DNA from 3 places in the Streptomyces sp. NPDC059816 genome. Region 2 is predicted to be linked to each of the others. Evidence: riboswitches for the same ligand, from Rfam matches in the RefSeq annotation. Region 2 holds a riboswitch; each other region holds the start of a gene.
The links. A riboswitch is a leader RNA that binds a small molecule or an ion and turns the genes downstream of it on or off. The one in region 2 is predicted to bind cobalamin.
Positions count from the first base shown of each region.

Region 1: another riboswitch for cobalamin. It lies ahead of ACFV88_RS02735 (cobalamin biosynthesis protein); the one in region 2 lies ahead of ACFV88_RS31205 (hypothetical protein).
Region 3: another riboswitch for cobalamin. It lies ahead of ACFV88_RS26925 ((2Fe-2S) ferredoxin domain-containing protein); the one in region 2 lies ahead of ACFV88_RS31205 (hypothetical protein).

Region 1 is NZ_JBHWIQ010000002.1:22,866-29,186, forward strand. It holds gene ACFV88_RS02720 (alpha/beta hydrolase family protein) at 1-879, opposite strand, end outside; gene ACFV88_RS02725 (anion permease) at 1,273-2,529, shown strand; gene ACFV88_RS02730 (hypothetical protein) at 2,539-2,775, shown strand; cobalamin riboswitch at 2,957-3,083, shown strand; gene ACFV88_RS02735 (cobalamin biosynthesis protein) at 3,228-4,205, shown strand; gene ACFV88_RS02740 (cobyric acid synthase) at 4,205-5,746, shown strand; gene ACFV88_RS02745 (putative cobaltochelatase) at 5,937-6,321, shown strand, end outside.
Region 2 is NZ_JBHWIQ010000032.1:17,396-23,716, reverse strand. It holds gene ACFV88_RS31210 (ArsR/SmtB family transcription factor) at 60-410, opposite strand; gene ACFV88_RS31205 (hypothetical protein) at 542-1,954, opposite strand; cobalamin riboswitch at 2,063-2,202, opposite strand; cobalamin riboswitch at 2,270-2,398, shown strand; gene ACFV88_RS31200 (prenyltransferase/squalene oxidase repeat-containing protein) at 2,513-5,314, shown strand; gene ACFV88_RS31195 (hypothetical protein) at 5,311-6,282, shown strand; gene ACFV88_RS31190 (energy-coupling factor transporter transmembrane component T) at 6,291-6,321, shown strand, end outside.
Region 3 is NZ_JBHWIQ010000023.1:82,951-89,271, reverse strand. It holds gene ACFV88_RS26945 (DUF4430 domain-containing protein) at 1-188, shown strand, start outside; gene ACFV88_RS26940 (ferric reductase-like transmembrane domain-containing protein) at 222-1,250, opposite strand; gene ACFV88_RS26935 (hypothetical protein) at 1,442-2,098, shown strand; gene ACFV88_RS26930 (sigma-70 family RNA polymerase sigma factor) at 2,160-2,795, shown strand; cobalamin riboswitch at 2,957-3,084, shown strand; gene ACFV88_RS26925 ((2Fe-2S) ferredoxin domain-containing protein) at 3,145-3,534, shown strand; gene ACFV88_RS26920 (ABC transporter substrate-binding protein) at 3,594-4,574, shown strand; gene ACFV88_RS26915 (FecCD family ABC transporter permease) at 4,685-5,689, shown strand; gene ACFV88_RS26910 (ABC transporter ATP-binding protein) at 5,686-6,321, shown strand, end outside.

The sequences.
Region 1 (6,321 bases), on a different contig from region 2:
CTGGGCGGCGCGGACGGCCAGCGGCAGCAGGGCGTCCGGCACGTGTCGCGCGGTGGCGAGGGCACGGACGGTGGCCTCCCAGTCGAGCACGGGCGAGTCGAGGACCAGTCCGGCGACGCGGTCGCGCAGCGCGGAGTGGGTGGCGGCGCGCAGTGCCATGGTGGCGCCGGTGGACCAGCCGTGCAGGACGATGCGCTGCGCGCCCTGGCGGACGGCGTGGCGCATCGCGGCGTCCAGGTCGCGCCATTCGGTCTCGCCCAGGTGGCTGAGGCCGTCCGGGGCGCGGGGCGCGCCGCGGTCTCCCCGGTAGGCGAGGCACAGCACGGGGAAGCGGCGGCGGTGCAGGAAGTCCATGACGACCATCGGGTGTTCACGGGTGGTGCCCAGGCCGTGCACCGCGATGACCCAGGTGTCGCGGGCGGAGGGCACCAGCCAGGCGGGCAGCGGGCCCGTCTCGCCGAGGATCTGGACGTCCTCGTGGTCCAGGCCGAGGGCGGTGCGGGGGTCACCGACGTGGACCTGGGGGGTGAGCCGGACCTCGGCGCCCGCGTCCAGGGTGCCGTGGGTGACGCGTTCCAGGCGGCGCACGACCGTGTCGGCGGTGTGGGGGGCGTCCGGGAGGACCGGGCCCACCACCGCGTGGACGCCGTGGCCGGTGAGGCCGTAGGTGCCGGGGCGCAGGCTGGAGAGGTCCCGGGTGAGGGTGACCCGGTCGGCGGTGACCGTGTGGACGGTGAGCCGGGGGTCGGTGGGCAGCGGGTGGCCGGGACGGGGTCTGAGGGCGGCGTTGCTGGCGAAGCGGCCCGCGGCCAGGGCCAGCAGGGCGGTGGTCGCTGTGGTGGCGGTGGCGGCCGCGGCCGCCACTCGGGCTGTACGCACGTCTCCCAGTGTCGGGGTGGGCGGGGCCCGCGGCCAGCGGGGACGCGCCGCGGCGGGGGGTGCGGGCGGGGTGTGATCGTCGGGTGGGAGGGTGGGGTGATGTTCCTTACTTATTTGGGGCAAAGCGGATCGTCGGGTCGCCGGGTGGAGTGAGGGTCGTACAGTCGGATGAGGTGGTGAACCGACCCCCCGGCAGAGTGCGGCAACCGCTTGCGCCGGGAGCCCCGGAGCCCACCGTTCCGGCCTCGCGGCACCGCCCGATCATCCGGTCCCCCCATGCGGAATAGCCTTGCTCCAGATTGAGACACCGCGATGCCCGCCTCAGTTCATCTTCCGTTCACTCAGGTTGCCTACGTTCCAACCGCCACTGTCGTCCAACAGAAGCCTGGGTAAATGGAAAACATCACGCTCCTCCTCGGAATCGTGATCGTCACCGCTCTCGTGTTCGATTTCACGAACGGTTTCCACGACACAGCCAACGCGATGGCGACGACCATCTCGACAGGCGCAATGAAGCCCAAGACGGCGGTGGCCATGTCCGCCGTGCTCAATCTGGTCGGAGCCTTCCTTTCGGTCGAGGTCGCCAAGACGATCTCGGGCGGCATGATCAACGAAGACGGCATACAGCCAGAGGTGATCTTCGCGGCGCTCGTCGGCGCCATCCTCTGGAACCTGTTCACGTGGCTCCTGGGCCTGCCGTCCAGCTCTTCGCACGCCCTGTTCGGTGGCCTCATCGGTGCCGCCGTCATGTCGGCCGGCTGGGACTCGGTGAACGGCTCGACCGTCGTCACCAAGGTCCTGATCCCCGCCGTCGCCGCTCCGCTGGTGGCCGGTCTGGCCGCGATGCTCGCGACCCGCCTGACCTACAAGATCGGCAAGAAGGCCGACGACAAGTCGACCTCCAAGGGCTACCGCATCGGGCAGATCTCCTCGGCCGGACTCGTCTCCCTCGCGCACGGCACCAACGACGCGCAGAAGACCATGGGCATCATCACCCTGGCGCTGGTCACCGGTGGTGCCCTGGCTCCCGGGTCGAACCCGCCGGTCTGGGTCATCGCCTCCGCCGGTATCGCCATCGCGCTCGGCACCTACCTCGGCGGCTGGCGCATCATCCGCACGATGGGCCGCGGTCTCACCGACCTCCAGCCCCCGCAGGGCTTCGCCGCCCAGACCAGTGCCGCGACGGTCATCCTGGCCTCCTCGCACCTGGGCTTCTCGCTCTCCACCACGCAGTCCTGCTCCGGTGCCGTGATGGGCGCGGGCCTCGGCCGCAAGGGCGGGGTCGTCCGCTGGTCGACCGCCACCCGGATGTTCGTCGCCTGGGGTCTGACCCTGCCGGCCGCCGGTGTGGTCGGTGCGCTCGCGGAACTGCTCACCAAGCAGGGCCCCTGGGGCATCGCCGTCACGGGCGCGCTGCTCGTCGCCGGGTCGACCGCGATCTGGCTGATCTCCCGCCGGGAGGTCATCGACCACACCAACGTCAACGACGTCGACGAGCCCGCGGGCGTCGTCACCACCGCCATCGCCGCGGTGACCCCGCCGCCGGCCGGTCCGGTCGCCGACGCCACCGCCCTGGGTGACCTCACGGCCACCCTCCCGGCGAAGCAGGACCCCTCGACGGAGTCCGCGCCGCGGACCGCCAAGGTGTAAGGAACCTCCATGAATATCGACTGGGCAGCACTCGCCTCCGTGTTCGGCGTCAGCCTCGTGGTCACGGTGGCTCTCGTGGGTCTCTTCACCCTCGGCATCGTCGGACTCTCCAAGCGGGAGGCGGCGCTCGCCGCGGAGGGCGGTCCCAAGGGCGGATCGGCGGCCGTCGCCGCCACCGGCGCCTACGCCTGCTTCGCCCTGTGCGTGGCCGCCGTCACGTACGGCATCTACCTGATCGTCGCCTGATCACCCCCTGATCCACCGGACCCGCACGGGTCCTGACGGTCCGGCCGGTCACCGCTCCCCCGCGGTGACCGGCCGGACCGTTCGCATGTGGGTCTTCACACACTGCCCCGCCGCAGGTCAGCGCGCGGTTGACGGGTGTTCTCGGGGCGTGGTGGACTTCCCGAGCCATTACGGCGGCAGCAGAGGAAGCCGGTGCGAATCCGGCGCGGTCCCGCCACTGTCACCGGGGAGCGCTCCCCCACACCGGACGTCACAGCCCCAGCGGCTGGAAGACCGGGGGAAGCGCCGATCCGGGAGCCAGGAGACTCTCGCCGACGTATCCGTCGACCCAGGGCGCGGACCCTGAGTGAGGACCACCACGATGCCGGGGCGCCCGTCTCCCGGTCCCGTACGCCACGGCGCGGGACCCCTCCACCCTTCGAAGGTCCTCCGGGGCACGGCGGACTGAGCCGATGCGGGCCGGGCGAACCTTCGCGTACGGCGCCACCGCCGGACTGATCGGCGACCTGTTGTTCGGTGACCCCCGACGGGGCCACCCGGTCGCTGCCTTCGGTCGTGCCGCGGGCGCCGTCGAACACGTGCTGTGGCGCGACCACCGCGGCTGGGGCGCACTGCACACCGCGCTGTGCGCCGGGGGCGTGACGGCAGCTGCCGCGCTGGCCGCCCGCGCGGCCGACCGCTCCCCCGCCGCGTCCGTCGCGCTGACCGCCGCCGCCACCTGGACGGTGCTCGGCGGGACCAGTCTGGGCCGGGAGGCCCGGGCGATCGGCGCCGCGCTCGCCGCGGGCGAGGTGGCGGCGGCCCGCGCACGGCTGCCGCACCTGTGCGGGCGCGACCCGCGGTCCCTGGACGCCGACGGGATCGCCCGCGCGGTGGTCGAGTCGGTCGCCGAGAACACCTCCGACGCCGTGGTCGGCGCGCTGGTGTGGGGGGCCGTCGGCGGGGTGCCCGGACTCGTCGCCTTCCGGGCCGTCAACACCCTGGACGCCATGGTCGGCCACAAGTCGCCGCGCCACCGCCGCTTCGGCTGGGCCTCGGCGCGGCTCGACGACGTCATGGGCTGGCCCGGGGCCCGACTCACCGGTGCCCTCGCGGTACTGGCCGGCGGCGCCCCCGCGGCCTCGGCCCGGGCCTGGCGCGCCGATGCGGGACGCCATCCGAGCCCCAACGCGGGCGTCGCCGAAAGCGCGTTCGCCGGCGCCCTCGGCGTCCGGCTCGGGGGCACCCTGTCCTACGGCGGGCGGATCGAACACCGACCGGTGCTGAACGGCGCCGGACGGGCCGTCGCGCTCGGGGACGTCGAACGGGCGGTACGGCTGTCGCGGCGGGTGGGCTGGCTGACGTTGGCCGTGTGCGCGGCGGGGCGCGGGCTGCTCACGGCCCGCCGCGTCCGGCGCACCGGTACGGGCACCGGACGGGAGCGGGGATGATGCGGGGCGGACTGCTGGTCGCGGGGACGACGTCCGACGCGGGCAAGAGCGTGGTGACCGCCGGGATCTGCCGGTGGCTGGCGCGCCAGGGCGTGAAGGTCGCGCCGTTCAAGGGACAGAACATGTCCCTCAACTCCTTCGTCACCCGGGACGGCGCCGAGATCGGCCGGGCCCAGGCCATGCAGGCCCAGGCCGCCGGGGTGGAGCCCAGCGCGTTGATGAACCCGGTGCTGCTGAAGCCGGGGGGCGACCGCACCAGTCAGGTCGTGCTGAAGGGGCGCCCGGTCGGCGAGATGAGCGCCCGCGGCTTCTTCGGCGCGCGCGGCGGGCCGACCGAGGGCGAGCCGGTGCCCGGGGGGCGCGAGGCGCTGCTAGGCACCGTCGTGGAGTGTCTGGAGGAACTGCGGGCCACCCACGACGTGGTGGTCTGCGAGGGTGCTGGCAGCCCCGCCGAGATCAATCTGCGGCGCACGGACATCGTCAACATGGGGATCGCCCGGGCGGCGAGGCTGCCGGTGCTCGTCGTCGGCGACATCGACCGCGGCGGGGTGTTCGCCTCGTTCTTCGGCACCACCGCGCTGCTGGCCCCCGAGGACCAGGAACTCGTCGCCGGCTACCTGGTGAACAAGTTCCGCGGCGACGTCTCGCTGCTGGAGCCGGGGCTCGACATGCTCCGCAGCCTCACCGGCCGCCCCACCTACGGGGTGCTGCCCTTCCAGCACGGGCTGGGCATCGACGAGGAGGACGGCCTGCGGGTGTCGCTGCGGGGCACCGTCCGCGAGTCCTCGGCCGCTGCTCCGGTCGGCGCGGAGGTCCTGCGGATCGCGGTGTGCGCGGTGCCGTTGATGTCCAACTTCACCGACGTGGACGCGCTCGCCGCCGAACCGGGCGTCGTGGTGCGCTTCGTCGACCGGCCCGAGGAAGCGGCGGACGCCGACCTCGTGATCGTCCCCGGCACCCGGGGGACGGTGGCCGCACTGCGCTGGCTACGGGAGCGGGGGCTCGCCGAGGTGCTGCTGCGGCGGGCCGCCGAGGGCCGGCCCGTGCTCGGGATCTGCGGCGGGTTCCAGGTGATGGGCGAACGCATCGAGGACGAGGTCGAGTCCCGCACCGGCACCGTGGACGGGCTGGGACTGCTGCCGGTACGGATCCGGTTCGCCCGCGAGAAGACCCTCGCCCGGCCGTCGGGCACGGCGCTCGGCGAGCGGGTCGACGGCTACGAGATCCACCACGGCGTCGCCGACGTACGGGGCGGGGAACCCTTCCTCGACGGCTGCCGGGTGGGCTCCGTGTGGGGCACCCACTGGCACGGTTCGCTGGAGTCGGACGGCTTCCGGCGGGCCTTCCTGCGGGAGGTCGCCGCGCGCGCCGGCCGCCGCTTCGTCCCCGCGGCGGACACCTCGTTCGCCGCGCTGCGCGAGGAGCAACTCGACCGCCTCGCCGATCTGATCGAACACCACACGGACACCGACGCACTGCGCGACCTCATCGTCTCGGGCCCGCCGCCCGGCCTGCCCTTCGTTCCGCCGGGCGCCCCGTGAGGCGCCCGGCCGGCGGACCGGCCACGGCGGCCCGCGGACGCGGGGCGCCCGGCGCAGGAGCACACCGAGCCCACGGGGCGACGGACACCGAAGCGGGGACGCGGGCCGACGCCCATGCACCCGGGACACCGTCCGCGCCCCGCGGGAACCCGATCGACCCCATCGACCCCATCGACAGGGAGGGCCACGGGTGACCACCCCGTATCCATTCACCGCCATCGTCGGCCAGGACGACCTCCGGCTCGCACTGCTGCTGAACGCGGTGTCACCCGCGGTCGGCGGCGTCCTGGTGCGCGGCGAGAAGGGCACCGCCAAGAGCACCGCGGTCCGCGCCCTGGCCTCGCTGCTGCCCGAGGTGGCGACGGTCACCGGCTGCCGCTTCTCGTGCGCGCCGCACGCCCCCGACCCGGGCTGCCCGGACGGCCCCCACGAGCCGGGCCCCGCCACCGACCGGCCCGCCCGCATGGTGGAACTCCCGGTCGGCGCGTCCGAGGACCGGCTGGTGGGCGCCCTGGACATCGAACGGGCCCTCGCCGACGGGGTGAAGGCGTTCGAGCCGGGGCTGCTGGCCGACG
Region 2 (6,321 bases):
TGGGTGCGCACCTATGCACCTATTGGTGAAAGGCGCTCCGTAGGCGACGCGGGTGGTGGTCAGTCGTGGGGCGGCAGCGCACCGATCTGGTGGTCGGCGACGTTCAGGGCCTCGTCCACCAGCCGGCGCAGATGCCCGTGGCGCAGGGCGTACACGACGCGACGGCCGTCCTTGCGGGCGGTGACCAGACCGGCCAGTCGGAGTTTGGCCAGGTGCTGGCTGACGGAAGGCCGGGCGGCCCCGCACGCCTGGGTCAGCGTGGTGACATCGGCTTCGCCGCGGCCGAGCCGCTCCAACAGTGCCAGCCGGGTCCGGTCCGCGAGCAGGGCGAGGACGGACGCGGCGACGTCGAGTCGCTCGGCCGACTGCTGCGCATGGTGTGCACCTGCTGGGTGCGTGCCCTTGCTCATGCGCCCATCGTAGGGCGGGGCGCGCCCGATCAGTGCATCCGTGCGTACGGATCGCTGTTCCCAGGGGTGGCGCCGTGAGGCGGTCCGGTGGTGCGGGCCCGTGGAGGTGACGGGCCCGCACCGGTTCGGGGTCAGGCTCCCCAGCGCAGGGCGATGGTGTCCCCGACACCGATCGTCCTGCCGCGGGAGGCGGCGGCGAAGGCGGAGCCGTCCACACTGACCTTCCAGGTCTGGGAACCGCTGTTGGCCTTGCCGTTGAGGGTGGTGATCGTGCCGGTGCCCGACGACGGGGTCACCCCGGTCACACAGCCCGACGGGGTCGCCGAGGTGGCGGCGGCGTCCAGTACGTCCCCGAGGGTGGTCGTGGCGGCCGTGGCGGTGAAGGCGACGGCGCACACCTTCAGGTTGCCCGTTCCGTCATCGACGGTGAGGGCGAGTTCGGTGGCCGTACCGGGGGTGAAGGCGCTCGCGGCCACCCACTTCGGGGCCCCCGCGGTGACCGGGGTGGGCGGGGCGGCGGTGAAGCCGCCGCCCGCGACGGCACGGAGGGCGTCGATGGAGGCGTAGGCGGAAGGGGCGGTGTCGGTGGACTTGTACTTGAAACCGCCACCGGGGTTGTACTGCTGGGCTATCAGGAAGTCCACCGGGGTCTTGCCCAGGGTGGTGAGGAAGTCGCCGGTCTGTGGGTTGATGCCGCAGGCGTTGAGCCCGGCGACGGCCCATCCGTTGGAGTTGGTGTTGACTCCGTACAGGGCGTTGAACGCGCCGTTGGCCGCGACCAGTTTGCTCTTCAGGAACGCCTTCGCCTGGACGACGTCCGCGTCCGTGTTCGGAACTCCCGCGGCGCAGAGCGCGGCCATCGAAGCGCCGGTCATGTCGACGTCGCCGGGGGCGCTGAGGCGGGTCGGGTTGCCCTCGGCCTTCTGGAAGTCCCACCCTCCGTCGTGGTGCTGGTTGGCGCGGATACGGGTGACGACCTTGTCGAGGAGCGCCTGGGGGACGCGCCGCACCCCGGTCTGCGTCTTGGCCCCGGCCAGGGCCAGCCCGGCGAAGACGGTGCCGTTGTAGGTGGCCGAGGGGCCGAAGTAGCCGGCCTCGGCGTTCTGCCAGTAGCCGTAGACGTCGGCGATCAGGTTCCGGGAGGCGGACACCCGGGCCGGGTCGATGCCCGCCGCGTAGGCGTTGAGGGTGGCGCGCTCGTAGTCGGTGACGACCGGGGTGGCGGACGGCCAGCCGGCCGTGGAGAGCAGATTGCGGTAGACGGTGCGGGCGTTCTTCGTCGTGTCACCGCCGGGTGCCACGTCGACGACCGCGGTCCCGGCCGCGGCGAAGGCGCTGAAGGCCCATTCGTTGGACAGCCCGGTGCCCGCGTAGGAACCGTCCGCGGCCTGGAGCGACTTGAGGTAGGCGACGCCGTTGGTCTTGGAGGTGGCGATCTGGGCGGGCGTCGAGGTCGCCGCCGCGGGGAGGACGGTCAGGGCGAAGGCCCCGAGGGCGGCGGGAACGGCCAGCGCGAGGCGCCGGGTGGTCGGGGGACGGGACATGGCCTGCTCCTGTGGTGGACAGGGGACACCGGCCGGGCGCACCGCGCCGCGGGGACACCGTGGCGGCGCTGGCGGGTTAGGGCCGTCGTCCCCTCGCGTGGTACGGCTTCGAATGTGACGTCACCGCATGGGCATTCGGGCTCGGGTACGGCACCGTGCCGCCCCACACCGCTGCGCGTCAGCCCCGGTTTCGCACCGGATTCCCCCATGTGGCAGCCCTGGACGCTACCCGAGGGATCACCAGCGCACCAGATGGGGCGCTTGAGCAACCGTGCGCTGTCAGCGGGTAGTTCATGCCTCCTTGACGGTGTCTCGGGCCGCATGTTCCAATCCGGCTGATACGCACTGCACTTCAGGGGAAGCCGGTCGAAATCCGGCGCTGACCCGCAACCGTGGGCCCGGTGACACCGGGCGAGCCGGACTGCCTGGAGCGCCAGATCTCAGCGAGAAGCGCCGTCGCGGACTACGGCGTGGTCGACCGGCACGTCGGTGACGCCCTGGTGTCACTGCGGGCCCTTCAGCCACGTCTGGCCGCCCGGATGACACGGGGGAGCTCGGGTGGACAGGGACAAGGGGAGACGGTTCGCAGGGCTGGCCGCCCTGCTGTCGGCCGTGCTCCTGTTCGGCGGAACCAGTGCCGTGCTCGTCACCGCCGCCCCGGTGCTCGCCGACCCGATCGACCGGTGCACCGCCAGCAGGGGAGCCGTCGTCGCGGTGGACTTCGGCCCCTTCGGCGGCACGGTCGAGCGGGGCTGCGACACCACGCCCACCACCGGTTACGAGCTGCTGCACGAGGCGGGCTTCAGCACGGCCGGCACCGGCCACGACGGCGATGCGTTCATCTGCCGCATCGGCCACGGCTCGTTCCACTCCGGCACCCCGTACCCGACTCCCGCCACCGAGGACTGCGTCCTCACCCCGCAGGCCACCGCGTACTGGTCGTACTGGGTCGCCTCCCCCGACGAAGAGGACTGGAAGTACAGCCAGTACGGGGCGATGGACCGCAAGCCGAAGGCCGGTGACGTGGACGCCTGGGTCTTCGGCGGCACCGACGTCGGCGGCACCACCGGCCGCCCGACGTTCACCCCCGACGAGGTGCGGGCGGGCGGCGGCACACCGGGTCCAGGGCCCGAGGAGCCGAACGTACCGCCCGCCGAAGTGGACCTCGCGAAGGCCACCGCCTGGGTCCGGGCCGAACTGACCGACGGTGAAAGGGTGGTGGACGAGGGCGCCGACACCCCCAACTACTTCCTGACCACGGAGGCCGCGTACGCACTGGCCACCCGGGGCAAGAGCCGGGCGCTGAACAAGGTGACCGCCTTCCTCCGCGCCCACACCGACGCCTACGCGTACGCCGCGGGAAGGGACGGGGCACCGGACGCCACGGCCGCCGCCCGGCTCGCCCTGCTCGCCGCCGTCACCGAGAACAACCCGCGCGACTTCGGCGGACACGACCTCGTCGGCGATCTGGTGCACCACGTCTGTCCTGCCGGCGGGCAAGCCGGCTGCACCGCCGAGGGCGACTTCCGCAACGCCTCCTACACCGACGGGCAGGCCCTGGGGGTGCTCGCCCTCCTGAGGGGCGGCGTGCGGCCCCCGGCCGCGACGGTGACCCGGCTCACCCGACTCCAGTGCCGGGACGGCAGTTTCACCAGTGTCCTGATCGGCCCCGGTGAGAACTGCGAGGCCGACCCCCTCGCCACCGGCCTCGCCGTGCTGGCCCTGCACCAGGCGGGCGGTCACCGGGCGGTGGTGGCGAAGGCCCGCGACCACCTGCGGAAGGCCCAGCTGAGCAACGGCGCGTTCCCCGGCTACACCGGTGGCACCACGGGCAGCGTGATCGGCACCGGCTACGCCGCCCAGGCCCTACGGGTCCTCGGCGAGAAGGTGCGCGCCGACGCCGCCGTGTCCTGGCTGTCCGGGCAGCAACTCACCGACGGGGGCTTCGGTTTCGAGGAGGGCGCGGCGGACTCGGTGTTCTACGCGACCGGGGTGGCCGTCCTGGCGGGGGCGGACACCAGCCTGGCCTCGCTGACCACGAAGAAGCCCGATCGTCCGCAGCCCCCCGGCACCACTCCCCCGGCTTCACCGCCCGCCTCACCGCCCGCCTCGGGGAACGGCCGGGGCCCGGACCTGAAGAAGGGCGTCGCGTACCTCACCGACGCGGCCCGACTGCGGCGGGGCCGCTACTACGACATCGGCGCCGGGTCGACGCGGGCGGACTTCGGACTCACCATCGACGGCGCCTACGCACTCGCCGCGACCGGCCACGACGACGACGCGTTGCGCGGCATCGTCGACTTCCTCGACCAGGGGGGCGAGGACGGCGAGGGGCGCACCGTCCACGACTGGACCAAGGTGGGTACCCGGTACGCCGGAGGCGGTTCCCTCGGCAAGACCGCCGTCCTCGCCCAGGCCGTCGGCCGCGACCCGCGCGACTTCGGTGGACAGGACCTGATCGCGGCGCTGGCGACGGCCGTCTGCCGGGGCCCCAGTACCGCGCCGGACCGCAGCTGCGCGGCGAAGGGCGCGTACCGCTACGCCCCGTCCGTCTTCGCCCACGCGCTCGCGGTGATGGCGCAGATCCGGGCCGGGGAGGAGGGCGCGGCGTCCGACCCCGTCGCCTATCTGAAGAACCTTCAGCACGCCTCCGGCGCCTTCCCCAGCCTGGTGCCGGCGACCGGGGACTCCGATGTGGACTCCACCGCCATCGCCGCGATGGCCCTGGACCTCGTCGGGGACGACGAGGCCGATGCGGCCGTCGAGCGGGCGCTCCGCTGGATCTCGACGAAACAACTCGACGACGGCGGCTTCCCCGGCGCCGCCGGGAATTCGGTCAACTCCGCCGCCCTCGCGGTGCAGGGCCTGTCCCTGGACACCCCGGAGTACGAGCGGCAGATCGCCGGGGCCCGGAAGTTCCTGGCCGCGCAGCAGAACCCCGACGGCGGGTTCAACGTTGCCGAGGACGGCCAGCGGGGCTCTGACCTGCGGGCCTCGACCCAGGCCGTCGGCGGCTCCACCGGCATCTCCTTCGGCGTGCTGACCCGCGATCTGACCGGTACCCGACCGCAGCCCGACCCCGACCCCACGCCCACGCCCTCCGCGTCGGCGTCCACACCGGCGATCGTCACTCCGGGCGACGCGGGCCCAAGCCCTGCGGGTACCGGGGGCGAGGGCGCCGCGGGCGCCGGCGACCGTGGTGCCGGCGCTTCGGGGGGCGGCGCCCAAGGCGGGTTGGCCTCCACCGGAGGCGGGGTCGCGGTGCTCGCCGCCGGCGCCGCAACGCTCGTCCTGGCGGGCTGCGCGGTGACCGCCGCGGTCCGCCACCGCAGCAGGGCCCTACGAGGGGGACAGTCGTGACCAGGATCGCCGCACGCGTGGCGCGGACCGCCGCAGCCCTGGGCACGGCATGCGCCCTCCTGTGGGGCACCACGGGTCCCGCGTCCGCGGCTTCCCAGCCGATGGGACGGTGCACCACCTCCTCCGGCGTGGTGCTGGCCGTCGACTTCAGCAGGTGGGGCGGCCCGTTGTACCGCTCCTGCGGCACCACCCCGACGACCGGGTACGAACTGCTCAACCAGGGCGGCTGGCGCACCACCGGAACGGGCCACGACGGTCCGGCGTTCATCTGCCGGATCGGATACAGCGGCCATCGCGGCGGGAAGCAGTTCCCGCCGCCGGACCAGGACGACTGCGTACTGACCCCGCCCGCCTCCGCCTACTGGTCGTACTGGCACGCGGACCCCGGGGAGAACACCTGGGAGTACAGCCAGCTCGGGGCCATGCTCTACCGGCCGAAGCCGGGCAGCGTCGACCTCTGGATCTTCGGCGGCACCAACATCGAGGGCACCAGGGGCCGTCCGACCGTCACCCCCGATCAGTTGCGGGCCCGCAACACCGAGCCGACCGGGGGCGGCAAGCCCGCCAGGACGCCGCCCACGCGCACGGCGGACCCACTGCCGCCCGGCACCGACACCGGCCCCACTCCGACCCGGACCCGTCCCGCCGCGCCGCCGTCCCGCACCACTCCCCCGCCGACCAGGGCGGCCCCCTCCCCGACCCGCTCGGCCAAGCCCTCAGCGTCCGCGCCCCCGCGCACCTCCCCGAACGCTCCCCCGACGTCGCCGTCACCCTCGCCGTCCGCTTCCTCGGCGCCGGCCCGGGCGGGCGCCGGGCCGAGCCCCGCGCAGGTGGTCGAGGCGGCCCCGGCTGCGGACGCCGCCCATGACTCCGGCTCGTTCGCCCCCGCCGCAGCCGCCGGCGGACTGGTCCTCCTCCTCGTCGGTGCGGCCGTGTTCGCGGCCAAACGCCGCAACCGCACGGAGTAGGCGCCCCGGTGGCTCCCTCCCCTTCCCCCCTGGCGCGTC
Region 3 (6,321 bases), on a different contig from region 2:
GGTTCGCCTGGGACGGCACCTGGTACCCGTCGTTCGAGGACTACTTCGTGCAGTCCATCAAGAACGTCGAGGGGGGCGCGACCGCCTACTGGAACATCTCCGTGAACGGGACGTCGACCCCCGTCGGCGGCTGCCAGTTCAGAATCCACGCCGGGGACCGGGTGGCCTTCACCTGGACCGCCCTGTAACCCTCCGGCGCCGACCCCGAAGCGGCCCCGGGATCAGCCGTGTTCGGTGTGGCTGGACGTGGTGTCGGCGGGCGGCTCGGTGCGTCCGCCGTCCCGGCCCGTGAGCAGCACGGCCACGAGCACGCCCAGGACGGCGACCACGGCCAGCCGCCCGCCCAGACGCAGCGCCCAGACGGCCTTGGCCCCCGGCCGTCCACCGGAGGCCGCGAGCCGCTGGGATCGCCGGGCCGGACGCATCAGTCGCGCCAGGAACAGTGCGGCGACGGGGAGTTGGAGCAGCCACACGGTGGTGCGGAACCAGCCGTCGTACCACACGTTCGTGCCGTACAGCAGGGTGTGCCAGACGCTGAGGACGTACACCACGAGGACGAAGCGGTGCATGACCCGCCAGGTCCTGGCGCCGATGCGGTGGCGGACGTAGAAGAGCAGGCCGAGGGGGATCGCGAGGTAGAGCGCGGCCTGACCGACGGGAATCGCGATCCGGCCGGTTCCCGAGGCGTACCCGCCGGGCACGAACGCCTCGACGAAGGCCGTGGCGGTGCTGGCGTACCAGGCGTCGGTGTCGTGCCGGACCAACTCGGCCGCGAACAGCAGTGCATGAGCGGCGATCAGCGCGATGGTGTTGATGCTCGTGGTGCGGTGGAGCCGTTCGAGGCGGGGGCCGGCCAGGGGCAGCCAGCTCGGGCGGGGGCCGGACAGCAGCAGTCCGAGGACCACGGTGCCCCAGGCCCACAGCAGCGCGGACCAGCCGAACGCCTGGCTGAGGAAGTACATCCAGAAGGCACCCGTGTCGGCCATGAACGGCATCACGGTGAGCGTGGACGAGGTCTCGGCCTCGATCCGGACGTAGAGCAGCACGAAGACGGCGCCCGTGACGAGGAGGGCGAGGGAGCCGTCGAGGACACCCGCCCGCAGGTCACCGCGGAGGGTCGCCCGGGGGCGGGGCGGCGCCGTCGACACGCCCGACGGTCCGGGGGGCGCACCTACGGCGGGAGAGGACTCGGAACCGGGCGCAGCACGGTCGTTTGTGGGGTTCACGGCGAGGGGCTCCGCTTCTGTCACGTGTCAATGAGGTCGTGCACGACCGGGTGGGGCCGGTCGCACACGTAGTCGGATGCGGAGGGCGGAAAGTTCCCGGGAGCGGGTAGTGACATGGGTCACGACACACGGTGTCCACAAACGGGGGCGATCGCGCCAACTGTCCGGTCAAAGCCCTTACCCGGGACCCGTATCCCACTGGCACCATGACTCTCATGGGAGCCGGAACCGCACTCCGCCTCACGCACGCGACGATCCTCGTCGCCGTGTGCGTCGTGGTGTCCGGGCTCGGCCACGCCCTGGCGTCGGGGGTCTCGCCCTCGTTCCAGGGGTATGCGGTCGCGGTTCCCCCGGTGTCACTGCTCGCCTGGCGACTGACCCGCAGGGAACGGTCCGCGGGCGCGGTGATCGGGGCGAGCGCCGGGGCCCAGGTCATGCTGCACGCACTGTTCGGTCTGACCCACGGCCCGGGCGGCACGGCACACGGGGTCCACACGGCCCATCCGCGCCCCGCCACCGCGGACGGCACGGGCCTGGCCGGGAGCACCGCACTCGCCCTCTTCCGTTCCCTGCGTGGCCTGTTCGACCTCTCTTCGGTCAGCTCGGGCATGGCCAGCGCGCACGTGCTCGCGGGTGCGGTGTGCGGCTGGTGGCTCTGGCGGGGGGAGCGCGCGCTCGCCCAACTCGGCCGGGCGCTGGCGCTGTTCCTCGGGGGCCTGCTGCGGTTCGCCGTGGCCGCCCTGTGCGGGGCGCAGGTCCTGCCGGTGGCGACTCCCGCCCCGGTCGAGCGTCGTGCGTCCGACCGCCTCCCGTCCCCGCTCGCCCTGTTGCGCGCGGCCCCTCGACGAGGACCCCCTCCTTTCGCGTCCTGAGGTTTTGTCCACTTATTTCACCTTTGACGGGTTAAATCCCGGACGCGAAGGGCGATTTGTCATGCCTTATTCACCTGGAGAAGGCGCACGATCCACCCGCAACGGCGCTGCCGCCGCCCGGCACGCGCACCGCGACGCGGAGATCACCACCTGGGCGCTGGCCGCCGGCCTCGGCGACCAGCGCGCCGCCGAACTCTTCGTCCACGCCACCTATGACGACGTACGGCGGTTCGTCGCCCATCTGACCACCGATGTCCCGGGTTCGGAGGATCTGGCCCAGGAAACCTTTCTGCGCGCACTGACCAGCCTCAGCGGATTCGCCGGACGGTCCTGCGCACGCACCTGGCTGCTGGCGATCGCCCGCCGGGTCGTCGTGGACCGGCTGCGCCGGGCCTCCGCACGGCCCAGGATCGCGGACAGCGCCGACTGGCTGACCGCCGCGGAGCGCGCGCAGCCCCGCCACCTCCCCGGCTTCGAGGAATCGGTGGCCTTCATGGACGCGCTCGACTCGCTGGAACCCGGACGGCGCCAGGCGTTCGCCCTGACCCGGCTCCTCGGCCTGTCCTACGCGGAGGCCGCGGAGGCCCTCGACTGCCCCGTGGGAACCATCCGCTCCCGGGTGGCACGTGCCCGTCGGGACCTGGCCGCCAGCTGGTTGGAGCAACCGAGCGGGGCCCCCGCCCTCGTGGCGGCCTGACCGCCGTCCCGGTGCGGGCGGCACTCACCGCCCGCACCGGGACCGGCCCGTTCCCGCGGCCCGTTCCCGCGGTCCGGGCGTGTGACCTGCGCAGCAACCGCGTCCCAGGCATGGGTTCCGGGCGCCGGGTCTGTCATGATGACGCGGAAAGGCGACGGCGGAACGAGGAAACCGGTGTGAATCCGGTGCGGTCCCGCCACTGTGATCGGCGAGCGAACCCCGAACGGCCCACTGCCCCTGTGCGGGTGGGAAGGGCGGGGCGAGCGGTGACCCGAGAGCCAGGAGACTCACGCGGTCGCCTCCTCGACAGAACTGGGGCGGATCTCCCCAGAGGGGAGCGTGAGTCGGGATGCCCGAAGGGCCGCTGGCCGACGATCCGGTGCCGTGCCGGGTCGTGGTGTGCCGGGACTGCTGCTGCGGCAGCGCGAAGGTGATCGGAGTCGATCACTCCGCGCAGGTGGCGCGGCTGCGCGAGGCGACCTCGGTGACGGTCGCCGCCTGCCTGGACGTCTGCGATCAGGCCAATGTGATCGTCGTCCGCCCGTCGGCCGCCGGACGCGCCGCCGGGGCACGTCCCGTCTGGCTCGGCCTCGTCAACGACTCCGACGCCACCGAGGACATCGTCTCCTGGGTCCGCGCCGGCGGCCCGGGGGTCGCCGCACCACCGGACGTCCTCGACCTCTACGTCTTCACCCCGCCGCGGCGGGTCCGTACCGCGCAGTCCGACGCGACGCACTGAACCAACGAACCGATCGCGGGCGGCGCCGTGCCGTCCGCGGTGAGAGGACCGACCACACCATGGCCAGACGCTCCGTCGCCCTGCTTGCCGCAGCCGCCTTCCTGATAGCGGGTTGCGGTGGCGGTGGCACCGACGAGAAGACCGACGGCGCGGCCTCCGCGCCCGAGGGCTTCCCGGTCACCGTCACCAACTGCGGCGTGAAGACGACGTACCAGCGTCCCCCGCAGCGGGCGGTCTCCCTGAACCAGCACGCCACCGAAGTGCTGTTGGCGCTCGGACTGGAGAAGTCCATGGTGGGCACCGCCTACTTGGACGACAAGATCCTGCCCGAGTACGCGGACGCCTACCAGGGCATCAAGGTCCTCGCGGACGAGTACCCGTCCTTCGAGGCGTTGCTCGCCGCCGAACCCGACTTCGCCTACGCGGGGTTCGCGAGCACCTTCGACGAGCAGGAGGGCCGCAGCCGCGCCGCGCTGACCAAGGCGGGCGTCAACTCCTACCTCAATGTGGAGGAGTGCCCCAAGGGGCCGGTGACGATGGACCTGATCGAGACGGAACTCCGCTCGATCGGAAAGATCTTCGGGGTGAAGGACCGCGCCGAACGCGAGGTCAAGAAGGTCCGCACGACGCTGAGCGGTGTCGAGGGCAAGCTCAAGGGCGTCGACCCGGTCGAGGTGTTCGTCTACGACAGCGGCGACAAGACGGCGTTCACCGCGGGCGGTGCCGGCATCGGCAACGAGATGATCAAGGAGGCGGGCGGCCGGAACCAGTTCGACGACCTGGACAAGCAGTTCGGCGACGTCTCGTTCGAGCAGGTCGCCGAACGGGCACCGGAGGCCATCGTCATCTACGACTACGGGGACAAGACCGTCGCCGACAAGAAGAAGTTCCTCCTCGCGCACCCCGCGTTGAAGGACGTCCCGGCGATCAAGAACAAGCGGTTCGCGGTGCTGCCGCTGTCCTCGACGGTGCTCGGCGTCCGGGTGCCCACCGGGGTGTCGGACCTCGCGCGTCAGCTGCACCCGGACCGCTTCCAGTGACCGGCGCGCCCCGGACGGCCGGGGCCGGTGCGCTGCACACCACCCGACGGGACCCGGCCCCGTCGCCCGACTCGTCGGAGCTTCGGACGGGTCGGGCCAAGCCGCCGTACGTGCTGGTCCTCGTCCTGCTGGCCGCCCTGGTGGCGGTGGCGGGGACGGCGGGCATCGCCGTCGGCTCGGTCAACGTCCCCGCGGGTCAGGTCTGGAGCATCCTGCTGCACCGGGTGCACCCCGGACTCGCCGAGACGACCTGGACCCCGGTGCGGGAGACGATCGTCATGGACGTGCGGCTGCCGCGCGTCCTGCTGTGCGCGGTGGTCGGTGCCGGACTCGCCGTCGCCGGAACCGCGCTCCAGGCCCTGGTCCGCAATCCGCTGGCCGATCCGATGCTGCTCGGGGTCTCCTCGGGCGCCTCGGTCGGTGCGGTGAGCGTCCTGGTGTTCAACCTGACGGCGTTCGGCCTGGTGACCCTGCCGCTGGCGGCGTTCTGCGGGGCGCTCGCCGCGCTGATCGCGGTGTACTTCCTCGCCCGGTCGGGCGGGCGGATGACCACCATCCGCCTGGTGCTCGCGGGCGTCGCCACCGCCGAGGTGCTGTCGGCGCTCGCCAGCTTCCTCATCGTCACCTCCAACGACCCGCACAAGACGCAGTCGGCGCTGCGCTGGATGCTCGGCGGGCTCGCCGGGACCACGTGGTCGATGCTGTGGATACCGGCCGTGGTCGTGCTCGCCGGCACGGTGGTGCTGCTCGGGGTGAGCCGCCCGTTGAACCTGCTGCTGGCCGGCGAGGAGGCGGCGACCGCGCTCGGGCTCGACGTGCACCGCTTCCGAGCGGCCATGTTCACCGTCGTCGCGCTGATGATCGGCACCATCGTCGCGGTCAGCGGTCAGATCGGCTTCGTCGGCCTCATCATGCCGCACATCGTGCGGCTGCTGGTGGGCGCCGACCACCGCCGGGCCCTGCCCGCCGCCGCGCTGCTGGGGGCGGCGTTCCTCATCGCCGCGGACCTCGCGGCACGGACCCTGATGAGCCCCGAGGAGGTCCCGGTCGGCATTCTCACCGCACTGGTCGGCGGCCCCTTCTTCCTGTGGCTGATGCGACGGAGGACGTCATGACGGCGCCGATCGAGAAGGAGGGTGCGCGGCTGCCCGGCACGGCCGCGCCCGGCGCACTGGACATCGAGGACGTGACGGTCGCCGTGGGCGGCCGGGCGCTGGTCACCGGAGTGTCCCTCCAGGTGGCCCCGGGTGAGGTGGTCGGACTCGCGGGACCCAACGGCGCGGGGAAGTCCACCCTGCTGCGCACGGTGTACCGCACGCTGCGGCCCACCTCGGGGCGGGTGCTGCTGGACGGCGAGGACGTGTGGCGACTGCCCGGCAAGCGACTGGCGAGGCAGCTGGCCGCCGTGCTCCAGGAGAGCGCGGGGGACTTCGAACTCACCGTGTACGACGTGGTGGCGATGGGGCGCACCCCGCACAAACGGGCCTTCGCCGGCGATGACGCCGACGACCGGGCGGTCATCGCCTCGGCACTGGCCCGCCTCGACGTGGACGCGCTCGCGCAGGCCCCCTTCAACCGGCTGTCCGGCGGGGAGAAGCAGCGCGTCCTGATCGCCCGCGCCCTCGCCCAGCAGGCCGGCACGATGGTGCTGGACGAGCCGACCAACCACCTGGACCTGCGCCACCAGCTGGACGTGCTGCGGCTGGTGCGGCAACTCGGCGTCACCACGGTCGTCGCCCTGCACGAC